DNA from 2 places in the Clostridium sp. JNZ X4-2 genome. Region 2 is predicted to be linked to the other one. Evidence: riboswitches for the same ligand, from Rfam matches in the RefSeq annotation. Region 2 holds a riboswitch; the other holds the start of a gene.

Region 1 (10,962 bases), 360 kb from region 2:
TAGGTACACTTTTTTTCTTCAATTCATCAAGTTGTATCTTTATCCACAAGTTCTCGTTATTTTCTATGCTTATATTATCAGGACTCTTTTTTACAGTCACCGGTATATTGTTTTCCCCTTTTTTCATGACATAAGAACTTAAATCCGAGTTCAGCTTAAAATCACTTGGCTTTACCGAGTATACATCAGAAGCATTTCCCTTTATAAGAAGAGATATATTAAATTGATCGCTGCCTACCTGAACAAGTTTTGATTGAGCAAGTACATCTTTATTGACTATAGTTACAGGCACCACAATCTTTCTCTCTGTTATAGGATTTTGAACATTAAATATATATAACCATAAAATGAATGCTGCAATTACACAACATACCTTTATTAAGATTTGGCTTTTTTTATTTTTTCCTTCCACTCAATCACCCTCTCTCTCCATGTAGACTTTTTTTGGGATCTTTTTTTCATTATAGTAACAAGGATCTTTTTTAGTCTATCCTTAGTGTAATTTCTTATAAGTTTTCCATTTACAGCAAAGGAAATAGTCCCCGTTTCTTCCGAGACTACTACAATTAAGGCATCGGAATTTTCTGATATTCCAATTGCAGCTCTATGCCTTGTACCCAACTTTTTATTTAAATCATTGTTGTTCGTAAGAGGTAAAAAACAACCTGCTGACACTATTCTGTCATTCCTTATTATAGTTGCCCCATCATGCAGCGGCGTATTTACTACAAATATATTTTCTAAAAGGGCAGCTGATACTATGGCGTCTACTTTAGTACCCGTATTTATTATATCTCCAAGCCCTGTAATCTGTTCAATTACAATAAGAGCTCCTGTTTTACTTTTAGATAAATTATCTACGGAATTTACAATTTCAGTTACCACCTTTTCCATTACTTCTTCATCCTGTAATATGTGTTTATCATTAAAGGCAGTTCTCCCCAGATGCTCAAGCGCCCGACGAATTTCAGGCTGAAATATAATAACAAAAGAGAGAACACCTATAGTTAAGGTCTTGGTAAGTATCCAATTAAGCATTACCAAGTGAAAAAAACTGCTTATTGGTATAAGAAATATTATAAGTATAATTCCCTTTAAAAGCTGCTCAGCTCTGGTTTCTTTTATAAGCATATATCCTTTGTAAAGTATATACGACACCACTAATATATCCATAACAGATGATATGCTTATATTTCTCACTGAATTAACCATCATTTGCAATAATTCCACCCGTTTCACCGTCCTATAAAAAGTATCTACTAATAATTATACACTATTTAACATTGTTTATATCAGTACTTTAAATGATTTTAAAAAATTTTAATAGAATGTATTTTATTTTGTTAAATGGGTACAATATCATTGACCTAAGTTTTACTAAAAACACGGGGAAACCAGTAACATTGGGGTGAATCGTATTTATACGTAGGTTATGCCTTTACCGAACCCGTCAGCTAACCCCGTCGGTAATAAGGAGATGATTCAATTTGAAAAAAATTATTTATTTTATTATTTTCTTTTTGATGCTATTTATACCTTCTCAAAATGTAAGTTCACACACTCTTAACAGCACCAATTCCACTTTGTTTAATGAACAGGAAGAGGTTGTTCAGGTATTTAACTACTCTAACCAAAAAATATACATAACACAAAATGACGTAGATTTAATGGCCAAAGTAGTTTATGCTGAAAGTAATTGTGAACCCTTTGAAGGTAAGGTGGCAGTAGCTTCTGTAATATTGAACAGATTGCAATATCCTGAATTCCCAAAAACAGTAAAAGGAGTAGTAACACAAAGAGGAGCTTTTTCCTGTGTGAAAAATGGAGTTATAGATGTAACTCCAAATGAGGAAAGCTATAGCGCAGTTCTTCAAGCATTAAAAGGAGTAGATCCCACAGGTAAGTCTATTTTCTTCTATAACCCGAGAATAGCCACTTCCCAATGGATGAAAAATATAGATAAAAAAAATGTTAAATCTATAGGAAACCATGTGTTTTTTGTAGTCAACTAAAAAAGGGCTGTTGCACTAAAAAGATTAGTGCAACAGCCTCTTTTTAATTAACTTGTTGTTTGTCAAGGTATAAAACAGCATTTAATGCAGCTACCTGTCCCTGACCTGCAGCCTTCATATACTGATATGGCTTTCCAACACAATCTCCTGCTGCAAAGCATCCCGGTATATTGGTATTCATATTTACATCAACCTTTACATGATTATCCTCCATTACAATTCCCGGTACCAGTTGAGCCGGTGAGATACTGTCCTTTAATACAAATACTCCATCTGTACTTATTTCTCCATGCTTTAAAATAACCTTTTCAACTTTTTCTTTTCCGTATATTTCAAGGATACTATCTTTTACTACCTCTACATTTTTATTCAAATCCAGCTCATCTCTGTACATAGGTATATAATATACCTTTTCAGCCAATTCATTTACATAATTAGCTTCTCTTTCAGCTTCTTTATTGTATCCTATGATAGCAACAGCTTTTCCCTTATACAAAGGGGCATCACAGGTGGCGCAATATCCTACTCCCTTGCCCAAAAGTTCCTCTTCACCTTTCAGAGCTTTAGTATACTCAATACCCGTGGCTAATACAATGGTTTTTGCTTCATACATCTTTTCATTCACCATAAGTCCAAAATATTCACCCATAGCATATATTTCATTTATTTTCTCAAAAGTTATATTTATACCCATGGATTTTATATGATTTTCAAATCTTCCCTTTAGCTGCAATCCTGTTATATCTGGCAGGCCAAGATAATTATTGATTTTGGGAGCCCTTACTAATTTAGCACTAAGCTCTGTTTTTCCGAATACAAGGATGCTTTTATTTCTTATCCTGGCATTGATTGCTGCGGAAAGTCCTGCCGGTCCACTTCCTACTATGGCAATATCATATCTGGAATTCACTTGAATCCACCTCCTAATTTATTTTCATATATAACAATATAATTAAAATGACAAATTAACAAAGTCAATTTGTCATTTTAATATACTTTAATTCCCAATAACTGTTCGCAATTAAATATGTTTTTCCAAAACATCCTTTATAGTATCCTTTGGTCTAAATCCAATAAATTTATCTACCATATTTCCATCTTTAAATACCATAACAGTTGGGATACTTGCAATCTTAAACTGTGCTGCTGTAACCGGATTTTCATCTACATTCAGCTTGAAGAATTTTGCCTTTCCCTGTAATTCATCTGAAACCTCTTCTATTACAGGGGATAACATTTTACAAGGTCCGCACCAAGAAGCCCAAAAATCAACAACTACAGGAGTAGATGAGCTTTCAATTGAATTAGAAAAATCTGAATCCTTTATTTCTTCTACCATTACTTTCCCTCCTTAATAATTTTTAAGGGTATTTCCCTTAATTATATTTTATCTGATGATTAGTCACTGTAATATTCCTGCTTTTAATGCTGAAAATAGCAGTGCTACATCTTTAGATAACAATTTTATTATTTGTCTAGCAGCTACTTTTTAGTCTTTAAAATTTAGCTGTTTATTATACTATTTATTATAGAATTGTTATAAATGGATACAGGATATTTATTTACTAGCTTTTCAGCATAATTTTTAGATGTGCTCACATCCATACCCTTATATATAATAGCAAGCCTGTATAAAACCGTTTCTTCATAATTTCCATCAGAAAAATTTTCATCATATTGAGAATAATATTTTGCGGCACTTTTCAAATCTCCTGACAAATCAATAGAATTTGCGAGAAAATAAATTATATGGGGATATAAATCGCTTTTAGAACCAAATTCATAGGCTTTATTAAAATAAGAAATAGCATTACTATAATCACCACTATTTAAATATTTACTGCCTAAATTATAGAAATACAAACATCCTTCTCCATATAAGACTTGTGAAGCCCTTGATAAAACTTCCCCATCATATGAATTCAACTTTTTATCCTTCCATTTATTAACCTGCAGATACATAGAATCATAATCTTTATTTTGTATGTACTTTTTCATATCCTTTTCATTAAAGACATCCTTATTATTATCCAAATTACCATTATTTTTATGCTTTACTACTTTTACCGCCTGGTTCTTATTAACAAAATCATTTTTATGATTTATGATCCCCTTATAAACTCCAATTATTAATGCTATGGCAAATATTACAGCTAGAGAAACAAATGTGGCTCTTTTTACATTCGACCCTTTCTTTATTACATTTACATCTTTAAGAAATCTCATATTTTTTTTGGCTTTGGCATTATGTAAATCCACTTCAAAAACATTATTTATCTTTTCCAATGCCTTATTATAATTACCCTTCTTTATATAGCACAAGGCACTATAATTATTTACTTCAATATAATTAAAATCACTTTCAGCACATCTTTCCAGCAATACCAATGCTTCATTTATCTTCAATTCTCTGATTAATGTCAAAGCTTCCTTATATAAATTAAATCTTACATCATCTTTTTTTGACCCTTCAAGATACTTTTCGGCCACCTCATCATTATTAACTTCATGGTTCATATTCCAAAGTTCTCGTGCACCCTGTAAATTGCCTTTTAAATATAGTAAAAGACCCTTCAAGTTAATAGCCGCTCTGTTCTTTATATTTATAGATATGCTTTCATCACATAACTCCATTGATTTTTTTATATATCCGTCATTATATTTATTTAGAGCTTTATTATATATTTTTTGAGATCTATTCATTTATTTCATATACCACTTTCCCATCAGAATTTTTCACTTCTATTTTACCATTTAAATTTGTATTAAAAGAGTGGATAATCCAATCCTCCACATGAGATTTATTGTACATATCATCATCATATACATCTACTTTCAAGTTTATGTCATTTTCATTTTTTTGTGCAGACATTATTTGCTGCTTCTTACTTGGTGTCTTTATCAAAAGTGCAGCTTCATCCTTATTGACATTTAACATATACAAGTCCCCTCCCTTTGCTACTGTACCCTGAGAGCCTCCTATAACCACCAGTATATTTTCATTGTCAACCCATTCTAAATATTTGGGAGATATTTCAGTATTGTTTTCAATTTCAAAACTATATACCTTTTGTCCACTTTTTACTATTATCCTTCCCTGTCCTTCTTCTAAAGCTTCACTGCCTTTTCCCTCTATACAAGCACTATAGGTTCCATCTTCAGAACTTTTCCATGGAGTACTAAAGCTTACCTGAGTATCACTGGTTAATTCTTTTTTTAAGAAGCTTAATCCTCCTGAATCCTTAGCTGCGGGCACATGTTTTTCTGCACTATCTTTTGGATTTTCAACTTTTCCTTTTTTATTACTTGTACTATTAGAGCTTATCTTCTTAGTATCAGTGGAATTATACTGAGAACTGTTTTTTGTAGAATCAGAACTTTCCTTATTGCTGGAACACGCCGTAATACCTAAAGCTAGGATAACCCATACCATGCATACTAAAAAATAGCTGATTTTTTTACTTTTCATATAAAGTTCCTCCTTATACAAAGCAATTTATCATGTGCCAAATTATGTAAATGTGGAAGCTCGTAACTTTACTGGGTATTTAATTAAATTATACCATAATAAATATACACTAAAAACTACCGATATAGTAAATCTACCAGTAGTTTTTAATATAATTTCTCAATGTTAATTTTTCATTATGATTTGCTTTGCTTTCAATATGGAGGAGGCACTCATTGAAAATTCATCCAATCCATACTCCACCAGAATAGGAATGGAATTTTCATCTCCTGCCATTTCGCCGCACATTGCACACAATTTCCCATTCTTATGGGCAGCATCTATAGTATTTTTTATAAGTTTTAATATAGCAGGATGCATTGGATTGTATAAATATGATACTTTTTCATTCATCCTGTCCGCTGCAAGTGTGTACTGTATTAAATCATTGGTTCCTATACTAAAGAAATCTACATGTTTAGCCAGTTCTTCAGCCTCCAGTGCAGCTGCTGGTATTTCCACCATGATTCCAGTTTCCAAATTTTTGTTAAACTTCTTTTCCTCTTTTTCGAGCTCATTCATACACTGCTTTAATACTTTCTTGGCCTGTAAAAATTCCTCTACAGAACTTATCATTGGAAACATTATTTTTAAATTTCCAAAGACAGATGCCCTGAGCATTGCTCTTAACTGAGGTTTGAATATATCATCCCGATGAAGGCAAAGTCTTATAGCTCTATATCCCAGGAAAGGATTCATTTCCTCTGGCAGAGGCAGATAGGATAACTTTTTATCTCCACCTATATCCAATGTCCTTATAACAACAGGTTTCCCTCCCATTTTCTCCACTACATTCCTATAGGCCTGAAACTGCTCTTCTTCTCCCGGCATATCTTCTCTATCCATATACAAGAATTCAGTTCTGAAAAGTCCTATACCCTGAGCACCATTTTTCAAGACTTGTTCCACATCCTGAGGTTTTCCTATATTGGCAAAGACCTCCACCCTTTTTCCTGACTTCGTAGTAGTTTCTACATTTATTAGTTCTTTAAGTTTTTCCATTTCCTCATTATATGCTTTTATTTTAATTTCATATTGCTTTATGGTACTCTCATCCGGGTTTATTATGACCATTCCTTCAATTCCATCCACAATTATAAAATCCCCATCTTTAACAGACTCTGTTATGTCATTGGTTCCAACTACTGCCGGTATTTCAAGAGTTCTAGCCATAATAGCACTATGTGAAGTCCTGCCGCCAATATCTGTAACAAAAGCTGCTACCTTGTTCTTATCCAATTGTGCAGTATCTGACGGTGTCAAGTCATGGGCCACTATTACCACTTTATCATCTTCAATTTTGTCTAAGAAAGATCCCTGCCCCGTAAGATTAGAAAATATTCTATTCCCAACATCTTTTACATCAGCACCTCTCTCTCTCATATATTCATCTTCCATATTATCAAAAATCTTTACATAAGAATCTACTATATCATGAAGGGCTGCTTCTGCATTTATATGTTCTGTTTTTATCTTTACTTTTACAGCACCTGCAAATTCCTCATCATCTAAAAGCATAATGTGGCTTTCAAAGACCTCTGCTTTATCTTTTCCTATTTCTTTTTCAGATCTTCTCTTTATTTTCTGAAGCTGTTTCTTGGATAAATCCAAAGCCTCCTGAAATCTTTTTTCTTCTTCTTGTATATCTTCTATACACCTTTTTTCCACACTTACCTTGCCTTCCCTTTTCATGAGTACATTACCTATTGCATAACCCTTAGAAGCCGATATACCTTTTTTCATTTGTTTCCCTCCTAAGATCATTTTATTTTATTAGGTCTTGAAATTCCCTAGAGTTCTTTACCGGATCAAAATCCTTTTCCTCTCCAGCTATACTCTTAATATCCGGAGACATATCTATAGCTGTCTTAAGAAATTTAACTGTATTTGAAACATCTCCCCGTCTTCCATATATACTTGCCTTTCCATAATAGCTCCAAATATATTTTTCCACCTCTAAATCTTTATCATACCAATTCAGTGCATCATCATACCTTCCATAAAGTTCATATGCAAGTGCCTTGTTAAATCGCGCATATCCAAAATTCGGATTAAGCTGAAGAGCCTTATCTATGTTTTTCATTCCCTCTTCATAATTATTACTATAACATAATGCAATTCCCTTTATATTATAAGCTTTATAGAATTTATTATTTTGATTTATGATTTCATCAGCTTTATCTATAGCTTTAGAATACTGTTTATTACTAAAAGACTTTTGTGCTTCTTTGTACTCCTCTTCAAATCTTTTATTATTTTTTTTATCTTGGGTTATATGAGCATTATTTTTGCTTATTACAGAGTTTTGGGCTATACTTTTATGTGGATTTTCTACAGTAATTTTATTTTTCCTATTCCAATATGAATTTTTTGCCACTAGAATTACAGCAAAAATACATAGAATACAAAATACCACTATTTTAGCTTTTAAAGGACATCTTCCAAACAGCATTGAACTTATGCTCTTTTTATTTTTTAAAGCCATTCAACTTTCCTCCCAAAATACCCACAATAAGCATTTCAAATGGCTTTACCATATGAAATGCTTATCACTTATATCTTAACTTAATTTATTTTTCAAGTACTCTTCTAATTTATTTTCTATATATTCTTTTATTTCATCAATATCATATTTACCGCTGCCTGAACAATTATATGCTTCCTGTCCGCATATATAACACTTTCTTGACTCCAATCCAAGTTCTCTCCTGCTTAATTCAACTCCATTATTGCCAAACACGTCTATATCCACAAATCTTCCCAGAAAATGATTATCTTCTACATTAATGGCCAGTTTCTTTATTTTATAAACATCTTCATTTATAATCAAGGTCAGTACAGGTCCCTCGGCTGCAACCTGAAGATCCTTATACATTATCTTGTCTTTAAATTTATCAATGACTAAAGCAGAAAATACTTTCATTATAATAAAACTTACACAATTATTTTTATTCAGTCCCGGATAATTTACTCTTATTGAAATAAGAGGTGATAAATAATCCCTTATAAGCCATTCCTGTCTGCTCATTCTCTCTTCTCTATCCCTTGCAATATCCTCCATAGTATATTCTTTACTTATAATGGAATCTATACCATTGTAGTTTTTAGAGATACATTCCATATAAATGGATTTTATCAGTCTGCCCTTCATTTTACTGTCTAATTTATCTATGCTCTCATTGCTATCCTTATGCTTTTTAAATATGTCATATTCAGTTATAAAATTATTTTCGGTTAAATCACTACTCATAATTTAATAATAAGAATTATTAATTCTTATTATCTCCTTTCCCTTATTAGAATTTAAAATTTCCACATACTCTTTATTATACTTTTTCCTTTGAATCTATACAAGTTCTAAATTATAAATAAATTTAATTTTTTAAGCTCCCTTTTAAACATATGGATACTAAATGATTCTCATTTTTGATATTTAAGATCAATTATTTTTGACTTTAGTGCTTTAACTGAATTATCATCAAGATTATACAAAAATTTCATTATACACTTATTATCCGTATTATGTAATTGTACATCTCTGTATCTTCCCGGTGATACGATTAGTACATCTACATTATTTATAATTTTTATAACTTCATGTTCATTTGTAGAATTGGTAAATTGTATGTTTATATTCCCAAGTCCCGCTTTTTCTAATGCTCCTCTTGCTTTAAACATAAACTCATTTGAAATACATATAAACGCAAACTTAGTATCTTCAGGATATCTTGCAATCTTGACTATAGTTTCCAAATCCACATTTATTGCCACTCCTATTATTTCTTTTTGAAATCTTCTAGTCAATTTAACTACTTCATTAACATGATTAAAGGTTGCTATTATAACCTGACTTTTTTCTATAATTTGTTTGGTGGCATCACTTATATTTCTTATATCATCAATAGTAAATGGAATTACATTGATATTTGTGCCTTCCATAATCTGTTTGCTGAACATTCTAGCCTGCTCAATATTACACTCCACATATACAGCTGTTATTTTACTCATTAACTCTTTTTTTTCTCTTACCCTTTGGATAACAACCTCCAGAAATTCATCAGCATCCATTCCCGCTTCTACTGCTTCTTCAAATCCAAGATCTATAAACTTCATTATCTTTTGCTTTATATTTTGAACCTTCCAGGGATTAGCTTCTTCTGCTACAAAAGTTCCTCTTCCTTGATAGGATTTCAAAATCCCATCTTGTTCTAATTCATTGTAAGCTGTACTTATAGTATTTCTGCTTACCTTAAGCTCTTCAGACAGCTCCCTCTCAGTGGGCATTTTTTCTCCTACTTTTAACCTATTGCCATTTACCAAATCCATTATTTTATTTTTGATTTGCAAATATAATGGCACTCCACTATCTTTATCTATTTTAATGTCTATTGTAATCACCTCAAAATCGTCAGATTAATGGATTAATGGATTAATCCATTACTTTTATCTAAAGAATATCATAATACAGTATAAAAATCAATTGATCACTTTATGTCAATTTGAAATTTTCTGAAAATTGTTGGTATTTACTTTAACTTTATTGAATTTCAACAAGTGATAAATTAAAAAGAACAGATATTAATATCTGTTCTTTTTAATTTAAATTTATGTTAATTAGGAATGTAATAATCATCAACAGATTTGGCTATGGACTCTGCTATCTTATCTTGATATCCATCTTTTATCAATTTGTTTTTCTCTTCTATATTAGATAAAAAACCACATTCTACTAATACAGAAGGTATACTGTCATTGCATCTAAGCACTTTATATGAATTTAATGCGGCTTTCTCCTTTCTATTATTATTCTTATCCAAATCACTGATTAAATTACCTTGAAGAATACCAGCCAATTTTTTACTGTTTTCATTTTTTGAATACCACACCTGTGCTCCATAATATTTGGATTGGGGAAACATGTTTAAATGTATGCTTATAAACATATTACATTCTGTATCTTTTTTCAATTTACATCTGTTATTTAGATCCTCAACTTTTTTCTTTCTTATTCTTCCCTTTTCAGTATAAAGTCCTTTATCCTGTTCTCTGGTCATAACTACCCTATATCCCCTTTTTAGTAATTTATCCTTTAACTTATTGCTTATCTTTAAATTTATTTCCTTTTCCATCACTCCATCCTTTGACACAGCTCCACTGTCCATGCCTCCATGTCCAGGATCTATCAATATTATATTTTTATTTTGATATTTAATAGCATCATTATCACCCAGTACTCTGGTTAGATAAAAGTTATTTATACCAAATGTAAACAATAATATTAATAATATAGTAAATCTAATTTTTCTCCACTTCATAATAACTTATATCACTCCCTATAATATTCTAGAGATTTACTATATATTTTTACCTATATCTTTAAAAAATATTAATAAAATTTATGTAAAACTAAAATAGCTTCTGCATACAAAAGTAAAAATACCT
Region 2 (10,962 bases):
GCTATCAGATTAAATCAAAATTTTTGATCTGGGAAATGCCTCTTATTCAAATGGCATCTACTGCAGTGTTTTTTATAATATACAAGACAATAGGTTGGTCAAAACAGCAGATAGAAATTTCAAACCCTGAAATTTCTGTAAAAAAGGACAGAAGGTTCAGAAGAATATGGTCAATATACATGGTGATTTTTGCTGTGATAATAAATGTTATCTTTACTATGGGAACCATTCAGATATTTAGAATAGTTAAAATGTCTACCACATTTTTTAATATTGTAATGATAGTTTTTGTAATTTTTACAATTTTAATTACTTTAGTATTGTCCATAAGAATCGGACAGGGAGGCAGCAATATAAAAATGGAGAAGGACAGTTTTCAAAGAGAGGAATCTGGGTTTACAAATAAAGATGATGATGATTTCTGGAAACTGGCAAACACTATATATTATAATCCTGAGGATCCCTCCATATTTGTAGAAAAGAGATTTGGTGTAGGCTGGACAGTAAATGCGGGAAGGCCAGCGGGAATGGCAATATATATAGGTATTATTGTATTTACAATGGTAATTATAGGTATTGCGGTTTTTGCTCAAAGCTGAGAATTGTGAGCTGAAGTTTATCTAGGAGTTTATAGTGAATAATAAATTGTAAATGAAAGTTTCCGGCAGCATCTGAAAATCAACCAAAACTATTAATTCATGACTATAAGCTCCTAATTTTGATTAATCCGTAGCTTGTCCATTGTTAACTGTGAATTGTGCATTGAGAGTTGAGTATAGATGTCAATTATGAACTGTTAATTGCAGCCTGTGTATTTGAGCTGCCAACTGTCAATTGTACATCGCAAATTCTTGTGTTAAAATATTTTTATAGCTTCAAATATCAGCTGTGATATTTGGGCTTTAACATCTGAACTTTGTTATTTGAACTTTAAATATAAGGGGGGAAATTCTGTGATATCTGATAAAATGAAAGAATATGTGTCTAAGAGTTCTGTAATAAGGGCCATGTTTGAGGAAGGGAAGAGGCTGTCTTCGATTTATGGGGAGGAAAATGTATTTGATTTTAGTCTTGGCAATCCCAATGTAAAACCACCCGAATCCATAAAAAAAGCTGTAGCTGAAATATTAAGTGAGGAGCCTCCTAATCTGGTCCATGGATATATGAACAATTCTGGTTATGAAGATGTGAGGGCTGAAATTGCAGAACATATCAACAAAAAATACAATTTGAAATTAACTGAAAATAATTTGATAATGACCTGTGGTGCAGCAGGCGGATTGAATATTATTTTAAAAACCCTTTTAAATCCAGGAGATGAGGTTATTACCTTTTCACCGTTTTTCGGCGAATATGAGAACTATGTAAAAAATTTTGACGGAAAACTTGTAATTGTGCCTTCAGATACGGAAACCTTTGAACCTGATCTAAATAAGCTGGAGGACGAAATAAATTCCAATACTAAAGCTGTAATAATAAATTCACCCAATAATCCCACAGGAGTGGTTTATTCAGAAAAGCTTATTAAAGACTTGTCTGAAGTTTTAAACAGAAAACAACAGCAATTAGGCACCAGCATATATCTGATTTCTGACGAACCCTACAGGGAAATAGCATATGATGGGGTAAAAGTGCCTTATATATTGAATTACTATAGAAATTCATTTGTTGGATATTCTTACAGCAAATCACTTTCTCTTCCCGGAGAGAGAATAGGATATGTAGTATGTAATGGTGATGCAGATGATTTCAACGACATAATGCAGTCTTTAAATGTGGCAAATAGAATTTTGGGATTTGTAAATGCACCTTCACTGTTTCAAAGGGTAATTGCAAAATGTCTGGATTCGGAAGTGAACGTAAATATATACAGGAAAAACAGGGATCTTCTATATAATCACCTTGTTGAAATAGGATTTTCCTGTGTTAAACCTGAAGGGGCATTTTATCTGTTTCCTAAATCACTGATACCGGATGATGCTCTATTTGCAAAAGAAGCAAAGAAATTCAATCTGCTTATAGTTCCAGGCTCTTCTTTCAAGTGTCCAGGCTATTTCAGGCTTTCCTACTGTATTTCATATGACAAAATAAAAAAATCCCTGGATAGTTTCGATAAATTGGCTAAAGAGTACTTGTAAAAAATTGTTAAGGGGTCAGACCCCCTGACAATAAATGTCAGGGGGTCTGACCCCTATCCAAAAAAAGGAGATAATTATTGTGAGTAAACAGGATCAGATTTGTGCTTTTATAAATTGCAATATAATAGATGGTAAGTTTGAAAATGAATTGATAAAAAATGGCGTTATATTAGTGGAAAATTCAGATGAAAACGGCAAAATAAAATGCCTGGGAAATAAAGATGAGGTGAGCATACCTGAAAATTGCAGGATAGTTGACCTGAAAGGCAAATATGTACTTCCGGGGCTTATAAATGCTCATGCCCACCTTTTTGGAAACGGAAATCCTTTTGCAGAGGAGGGGGTGAAGAGAACTCCGGATGAAAATTTGGAATTTATGAAATCAGCTCTTGGAAAACACCTTCTTAAACAGGGAATGAAAAAAAATGCCATGGATGCACTTCATGCAGGAGTGACTACTTTTAGAAGTGTTGGAGATCCTTTTTACTATGACCTGGAAGTAAGGGATGAAATAAAAAGTTCCAGGGAAATTGGACCGGATATGCTTTGTGCAGGTCCCATGATATGCATAACAGGCGGGCATGGATATAAATTTGTGTCTGAGGCCAGTGATTCACCCTGGGAAGGAAGAAAAAAAGTAAGAACTCATATTTATAATGGAACAGATTTGATAAAAATAGCCAGCACGGGAGGAGTTACCGATTCCAAGAAAATAGGAGAAGCAGGAAGGGTGCAGATGACCTATGATGAAATTGCAGCCATATGTGATGAGGCTCATAGGGCAGGCTTACTTGTAGCAAGCCACTGTCAGAGCACCAGAGGACTTAAAGAAGCTCTCAGAGCAGGGGTTGATACTATAGAACACGGCGCTTCCATGGATGATGAAATAATACAGCTTTTTAAACACAATCCTAAATCCTTGAGAGGATACAGTGCTCTCATACCTACCTTTGCAGCTGCAGTTTATGTGTCGGAAATCAGCACGGAATACACTAAATTGGATAATGTGCAGCTTACCAATGGCAGAATTATAAGGGATGAAATGACGGAAGGATTTAAAACAGCCGTTAAAGAAGGAATAAGAGTTGGCCTCGGTACTGATGCAGCCATGCCTTTTGTAACCCACTACGGCACTTGGAGGGAATTGCACCTTCAAGTAAAATATGCTGGAGTTTCAAATGCACAGGCCATATCTTTTGCCACTAAATCAAATTCTGAAATTCTGGGAATTGACAGTGAAGTGGGCACATTGGAACCTGGAAAATTTGCAGATTTTATTGTCCTGGAGGGCAATCCCGCTGAAAATTTGAATTACCTTGAAAATCCAGCTATGGTAGTGAAAAGAGGAAATATTATAGAAAATACCCGAGACTGCATTATACCTGAAGTGGAAAAATTTATAAAGGATATTTAAAATAAGGGTCTGATCCTCTGACAGAAAATGTCAGGGGGTCAGACCCTTAGCTTGTCCAGCTTGTTTTCTTAATAATAGGTAAATACCATTTTTCCGTCTCTTAAAGCAATTGGTTTTGACCACAGCCATTTGTTTGTGGTACTGTCATCAAAATAGTAAAGTGCACCTTTTGTGGGATCGCAGCCGTGAAGTGCATCATAGGCCGCATTTCTTGATTCCTGGGTAGCAGGCTTGTTTATCCATCCGTTTTTCACTGGAGTGAACTGGTAGTATCCGCCTGATTTTTCGTATATCACATCTTTTATAGTGGATGGAAATCTTGAGTCATGGACTCTGTTTAAAACTACGGCAGCCACAGCAGCTTTAGCCCTGTAGGACTCACTTTCGGCTTCTGAATTTACCAGCCTTGAAAGCAGATCCAGGTCACTTTCACTGTAGGGCATTATAGCAGGAGAAGCTGCACTGATGCCTTTAAATACAGAACCTGCAGGTATATTCAGTACCTGGCCTGGGTAAATATGCTTGTCCACGTTAGAATTAGCAGCAGTTAATGCATCAACAGATATATTGAATTTTTTTGCTATCAGGAAAAGTGAGTCATTAGCTTGTACACTATAAGTTTTTGAAGTCACATTTAAAATTTCATTTGGATATATTTCAATTCCGCTTAAATTGTTATCCCGTATTAGTGTATCTGCACTGCTTTTAAATAACACACCTATTTTAAATAGAGAATCACCAGGTTTTACTTTGTAATTTGCTGCGTGAACCTGGGTAAAAGATATGGTACAAAGAGATGCTGCAAAAAACAGTGTACTGATTTTTCTGAAATTCATATTATGTTATCCCCCTTAATTTTGCCTGCGAGGTTAGTTGACGGGTTCGGGATTGGGATACCCCTACTTTTTGGCAAAAAGATTCACCCCTGAATATTATCCCCCGTATTTCATCACTGAAATTTAGGCTTGTCTTGGTTGTCATTTTAACAGTATTTCCAGAAAATATCCATATGGAATTGCTGGGATCCATGGCAGGTGTAACCATAAATCCCGCTATATTGTTAAGCTGGAACCTTAAAGTTTGAACTTACCCAGTGTTTTTGCAATATTCTGTGCCAGCATTGCCAGGCTTTGGGATGAATCAGCTATACCTGTGGAGGCCTTGGTAACTTCTTCAATACTGCTTAGTATTTCCTCGGAGCCGGCAGCAGATTCTTCTGCGGTGGAAGCTGTATTTTCAATGGCTGAACTTATATCCACCATCATTTCCTTCATTCGTTTTGAAGAACTATCAATGTGTTCTGACATGGTGTTCATAAAATCAGCATCCTTTTCATAATAAACTCCGGTTTCCATGAGAAGCTTATAATTGGGCTGTACACTATTTGATATATAATCCAGAATTTCATTGCTGCTGGAAGATAAATTTTTAAAAGCTGCTTCTACAGAAAGTACCATCCTGTTTATGCCTTCTACGGTATTGGAGGATTGTTCCGCCAGTTTTCTTATTTCCTCCGCCACTACTGAAAATCCCTTTCCTGCCTCCCCTGCCCTGGCAGATTCAATAGCTGCATTTAGTGCAAGCAAGTTGGTCTGCTCTGCTATACTTCCGATAGTTTCCGACATTACCTTAACCTGTGAAACTGCGTTCCCGTCCTTTATAGCTTGTATAATTTTATTCCTTTTCTCATTGTATAGGGAATCTCCCTCTTTTATATTTTGTAAGGCTTTTTCTTTTATATTTTTGGCGCGCTCTTTTATTTCTGAAGAGGTGTTGGTTGTTTTACCTGCATCATTCAGAAGGTTTTTCACATTTTGTGCTATTTCCTGGGAAGATGTGGTGATTTTCTGTGTAACGCTGCTTAAATTTTGAGCTCCTTCTGCAATATGTCCTGTGGATTCATTTACAGAATTCATCATGGAGGATATTTCTTCAGTGGATGCAGACAGTTCTTCACTGGAGGCGCTCATTTCTTCTATACTGACATTTATTTCACCGATTAGATTTTTTATATTATTTTTTGCCTGATTTGAATTTGTGGCAATATCTCCTATTTCATCTTTGCTTGTGGCTTTCAGGGAATGGCTCAGGTCGCCCTTGCTTATCAAGTCTGTAAAATGAAGTATTTTATTTATTCTTTTTATAATACCATCAGTGATTTTCTTGCCTAAAACTATGGCTGCAATTATTCCAAGTATTGTTATGATGATTATTGTGTAAAAAGAAGATTTGAATATCTTGTTATTATTGACATATTGAGTTTCAGCTTTTTTATTTGTAATTTTAATCAGCTGTTCAGCACTTTCAGTAAGCTTGTCCCTGTAAGAAGCAGCTTCTTTATTTAAAGTCATGGCATCATCATATTTTCCAACTGACATGAGATTTATTATATTATTGCATATTTTGAGCCAGTCAGCCCTTCGCCTGTTTAATTCAGTTAATTGGGTATTTTCCTCTGTAGTTAAATTTGAATTTTCATATGTATTGATTATACTGCTGTTTTGATTTTGTAATTTTTTCATGGCATCAATTGTTTTTTGAGTATTGTTTTTATCTCTGCTTTCAACTAAATTTATTATTTCCAGACGAAGCTTCATGGAGTTGGCATCGAAGGTGTTCAGGTTTTCTACAGTGATTAGATTATTGTTATGCAATTCACTGGAACCTTTGTTTATTTTGTCCAGGCTCACTATTCCAACAGCACCTACTATAATTATGAACAAAGATGTTGTCAGGAATCCCACCAGAAGCTTTCTTCCTATTTTCAGATTTACAAACCATTTCATATGATTATCCTCCTCTTATCAAATCAATTGTAATTGCAAATGAAGGAAAAGTGCTATTCCCTAATAATAATTTACGCTTACAATATTAATAATAATATCCTGTTATCACAAATTTATCACAAATTACTAAAATTTTTTAATTCAAATAAATATAAAATGTCGAATTATATAATATAAAGTAACATAATCTTATAGCTGCAATATTATGTATTAAGCAGGTTTAGCCTGTCCATTATAGATTGGACCTTTGTTTTTGTATTACATAAAAACAAAGGAGGTGTTATTTTGAAAAATCGATGTATCCGTTCCAGAAAAATTCCAGTAAGCTTGAAGCACTGCAGATATCTGGGGGCGGGTCATAGTGGACAAGTATATCTCATGCCAAATGGAAGGGTGTTAAAAATATTTAACAATTCGCAAAGCTGCAGAAATGAATTTTATATACTGAAGACAGTAGAAAAAAGCGGGTATTTTCCAAAAGCCTATGAATTGGGAAGATATTATATTATAAGAGAATATGTAGGCGGCATGAATGTAGGGGATTATCTGAAAAAATATGGATTAAAGAGGGAATTTGTTATAAAGGTGGTAGATTTGATTGATGCCATGAAGATGATGGGATTTAAGAAATTGGAAATCAGATTCCCCCACTTGTTTGTTCAGGAGGATGGATCCCTTATGCTGATAGATCCTAGAAAAAGTTATGAAGAAAATATACCTTATCCAAAGTCCTTTTTAAGGGCATTAAAAAAAATGGGACTTCTGGAGCAGTTCATGCAGGTACTGGCTGAGGAAAGGCCTGATATGGATTGGGGTGAATATATGGAAACAAAAAAGCAGTCAAGATAGATTAAGCTTTGTATGGTATTGGAAATGATAAATGATAGATTTTCGGCCAGCAGCTGAAAACCTATCATTTTTTGATCTTTATCCTCCAAATTGTTCATTTCGGATTAAAAAAGACTTTTTAATGTTGAAATATTTAGACAAAAATACTAATATACTTGTAAGTAATAAAATTATGAGGTGAGGGTGTAAATATGAAAGTAATTTTTATTGTACCGGCAGCAGACATAAGGAGAAATGCCATATATAGATTTGGGGATAAAATTTATGGACATACCAATTCTATTGTGGGACCTTTGATACTGGGGGGAATATTGAAAAATGCAGGGCATGATGCAGAAGTATATGAGGAGATGTATACAGATCTGGATTTTGATAAATTTGAAGATGCAGATTTAATAATGATTTATACCATGACTTCTTCTTCCGCAAGAGCCTATCATATTGCAGACTACTTTAGAAAGGTAAAACACAAAAAAGTGGTGATAGGAGGCATACATGCTTCCAGTGTGCCCGAGGAGGCCCTGCAGCATGCAGATCAGATTGTGGTGGGAGAAGGGGAAAAAGTAATTGTGGACGTAGTCAATGGAAATATTAAGGATAAAATTGTTTATTCAAAATGTGTAGAGAATTTAGATGAGATACCTTTTCCGGATTACAGCATTTTAAAAACTCCCTGCAAGGCTGCAAATGTCATAACCTCCAGGGGATGTCCTTTTAGCTGCTCATTTTGTACTACATCCAGAATGTTTCATCCTTACAGGAAGAGAACTCCTGAAAATGTCATAGAAGAATTGAAGATGTATAAAAGCCAGGGTTTTAAATATGTAAATTTTGAAGATGACAATTTTACCGCAGACAAAGATAGGGCCAAGGAGATACTCAGGAAGATGATTTCAAATAATCTGGTATTCAAAGAAACATTTTTCTTCGGGCGAACAGATATGGCAAAAGATGAAGAACTGCTTCAGCTGCTTCATGATGCACATTTGAACAGGGTACTCATCGGAATTGAATCCCTGAACCAAAAATCTCTGGACAGCATAAATAAAAAACAAAAAATTACTGATATTGAAGAATGCGGCACAATTCTTGCAAAATATAAAATAAAATTGATAGCAAGTCTGGTATTGGGTTTGGATGATGACAGCATGGAAGATATAGAAAGAGGAGAGAAATTCTGTGAAAAAATAAATGCCTATCAATTTCAACCCTCCATTTTAACTCCTTTCCCTAAAACACCTGTTTATAATCAATATAAAAGAGAAAATCGTATATTTAACAATGATTGGCAGTATTATGATATGATGGTTGTAAATTTCAAGCCTAAAAACATGTCACCCTATGAACTGCAAAGTGAATTTTTTAAAGTGGCAAAATTGTTCTACACCTTTAAATCCTCCTTTAGTATGTTCAAAATTTTCGGATTCGCAGCCTGGATTAGAAGAATTGGATTATGGGCTGCAGTGAAATTCGGGGAAGCTTTTTTCAAGAAAAAATCAAATAAAAGGGATGGAAATATATATAACAAAATAAAAGAAGCATCCATTTAAGAGCTTTTTGTCTCCAGAAAAATATTTTTCTGCAAAAGGGTTTATAGTTAATTAAATTTCTGTAAACCCTTTTTTATTTTTCAAGAGAATATATGTCGGAAAATTCTATGTTTATTTTTTCTACATTGGTTTTGAATAATTCATTGTTTTCAGCGGTATTTTCCTCAACCAGTTCTGCAGGCAGCTCTACGAAAAATTTGCTTCCTTTTCCCTCTGTACTTGTAACACTTATTTTACCATGATGCAGATCCACCAGGGATTTCACCAGATACAGTCCTATGCCGCTTCCTTCACAATCTCTTGAAAGAGAACGGTTTGCCTGACCAAAGCGCTCGAATATAAGCCCCAGCTTGTCTTTTGGAATACCCTTGCCGTCATCTTCTACGGTAATCAATACGGTTTTGTCCCTGTCTTCTACATTTACGTATATGTGCCCTTTGGAGTCCGTATATTTAAAAGCATTGGACAGCAGATTTAATATTATACGCTCCAGTTTGCTGTGATCAAAAGCCATGATTTTTTCTTCTGTATCTGTGTCAAATATCAGTTCTATATCCTTGCTGTTTATATAGGAAGCTACGGATTGGGTGATATCTTCAACCACACTTACTATATTGTCATTTTGCCTGGTTATTTTAATAGCACCTGAATCCAGTCTGGTTATGTCCAGCAGATTGTTTATCAGCCTTATTAACCTGAGGCAGTTCTGCTCCATGGTCCTTAAGTAAAATTTGCATTTATCCATATTTTCATCAGAACATTTATTCAAATATATGCTCATGGTTTGAATAGCCACATATATCACATTGATGGGAGTCTTCAGCTCATGGGACATATTTACGAAAAAGTCTGTTATCAGGGTGTTGAATTCTCTGGTTTCATTCAGCAGTTTTAAGTTTTTTTCTGCAGTGCTTTTTAAGTTTTCCATCTGTTTTTCAGGTGCCAGATCCAGTAGTAAGGTCATTACTGCAGCTCTGCCGTTGTAGACGAAAAATGAAGAAGTATTTCTTACAGATATGATATTGCCCCGGCAGTCCAGTATATTTTCTTCCGTAATTATTTTGGACAGCTTTTTATTTATAATATCGGCATATTTTTTCCTGGAATTCATTATACATTCCCTGGAATAGTATGTACACAATAATTTATCATTCAGCTCCAGGGGGTTTGCATACCCTAAAAGTCTTGCAGCACTTTCATTTGCATATACTATTTTACCTCCTTCATGGACTATGATGGAATTTATGGAGTTTTCAAAAAGCATGTCAAAACATACCTTGTTTTTCAGCAGGGAGGATTCCATATCCTCTCTTTTTACATTTTGTTCCCTCAATTTATGACTGAGCAGATTGAGCCTGGAGTCCTTGCTTTTATTGTTTTCAGCTTCTATGTCCACGTAATATCCCAGCACCCAGGATATGAATATGAATATTCCCACCAGTGTCAGATCCCTTTGAAAATAAATATTTATGCCGTTGACAGTGGGGGCATACAGTAAATCCGCTGTAAGTACGAAAAAGGAGCAGAAAAGTGAAGTTATAATTCCGTATTTGGAGCCGTATTGTATTACAGAGGACAGTATCAAAAGCAAAAACAGGTATTTGTATTCACTTTCATAGGAAGTGGATATATATATGGGTATGGAAATAATCAGGGTGAAAAATAAAGTTTCCATAAGCCAGGATTTTTTAAATACATTTGAGGAACGTTCCAGTTTAGTATTGATTATTATCCAAACTAAAAATATTAAACCTATAATTAATATGAGAAAAGCTGCAGTATATAAGTTAAAATCACCATTTTCTTTTATTTTTAAGTTTGCCCAGTAATTTGGCAGATTAATGTAGATTATAATGGCAATAAAAACTATTATGGCTATTTTTATAATGGACAGCATCACAGATATGTTGTTTGCAATACGTTTCATGGATAAATTCCTCCCAGAATAAATATAAAAAATTCAGGTTAAAAAGTAAAAATTACTAATTTTATAAATCAGTAATTTTTACTATAAGGCGGTTTAAATTTTCTGCTTACTTTCTCAGACATTCAGGTTCTTCTGGCTGATAAGAAAACCAATTACATGCTGAAGCTGAAATTGTAAATGCCATAAGTGTGCATACAAGAGCAGATAAGGTGATGAATACTTTTGATATTTTACCCTTCAATTGAATTACCCCCTTTCCGTTATGTTTTTTAAGATTAAGTCAGCTTTTTTAAAAGCT

What was found. Region 2 has a riboswitch for cyclic di-AMP ahead of ACYUJ6_RS02520 (cell wall hydrolase). Riboswitches for the same ligand answer to the same signal wherever they lie in the genome.
Region 1: another riboswitch for cyclic di-AMP. It lies ahead of ACYUJ6_RS00900 (cell wall hydrolase); the one in region 2 lies ahead of ACYUJ6_RS02520 (cell wall hydrolase).

Annotation. Positions count from the first base shown of each region.
Region 1 is NZ_CM142685.1:137,327-148,288, reverse strand. It holds gene ACYUJ6_RS00910 (CdaR family protein) at 1-412, opposite strand, end outside; gene cdaA (diadenylate cyclase CdaA) at 379-1,230, opposite strand; cyclic di-AMP (ydaO/yuaA leader) riboswitch at 1,355-1,484, shown strand; gene ACYUJ6_RS00900 (cell wall hydrolase) at 1,488-2,012, shown strand; gene ACYUJ6_RS00895 (NAD(P)/FAD-dependent oxidoreductase) at 2,056-2,922, opposite strand; gene trxA (thioredoxin) at 3,034-3,351, opposite strand; gene ACYUJ6_RS00885 (tetratricopeptide repeat protein) at 3,516-4,715, opposite strand; gene ACYUJ6_RS00880 (DUF4652 domain-containing protein) at 4,708-5,481, opposite strand; gene ptsP (phosphoenolpyruvate--protein phosphotransferase) at 5,647-7,263, opposite strand; gene ACYUJ6_RS00870 (tetratricopeptide repeat protein) at 7,286-8,005, opposite strand; gene citX (citrate lyase holo-[acyl-carrier protein] synthase) at 8,081-8,770, opposite strand; gene ACYUJ6_RS00860 (GntR family transcriptional regulator) at 8,941-9,918, opposite strand; gene cwlD (N-acetylmuramoyl-L-alanine amidase CwlD) at 10,131-10,835, opposite strand.
Region 2 is NZ_CM142685.1:494,477-505,438, forward strand. It holds gene ACYUJ6_RS02505 (DUF1648 domain-containing protein) at 1-599, shown strand, start outside; gene ACYUJ6_RS02510 (pyridoxal phosphate-dependent aminotransferase) at 954-2,138, shown strand; gene ACYUJ6_RS02515 (amidohydrolase family protein) at 2,218-3,552, shown strand; gene ACYUJ6_RS02520 (cell wall hydrolase) at 3,621-4,388, opposite strand; cyclic di-AMP (ydaO/yuaA leader) riboswitch at 4,396-4,528, opposite strand; gene ACYUJ6_RS02525 (methyl-accepting chemotaxis protein) at 4,626-6,338, opposite strand; gene ACYUJ6_RS02530 (protein kinase) at 6,624-7,187, shown strand; gene ACYUJ6_RS02535 (B12-binding domain-containing radical SAM protein) at 7,379-8,737, shown strand; gene ACYUJ6_RS02540 (PAS domain-containing sensor histidine kinase) at 8,811-10,664, opposite strand; gene ACYUJ6_RS02545 (cyclic lactone autoinducer peptide) at 10,771-10,905, opposite strand; gene ACYUJ6_RS02550 (accessory gene regulator ArgB-like protein) at 10,911-10,962, opposite strand, start outside.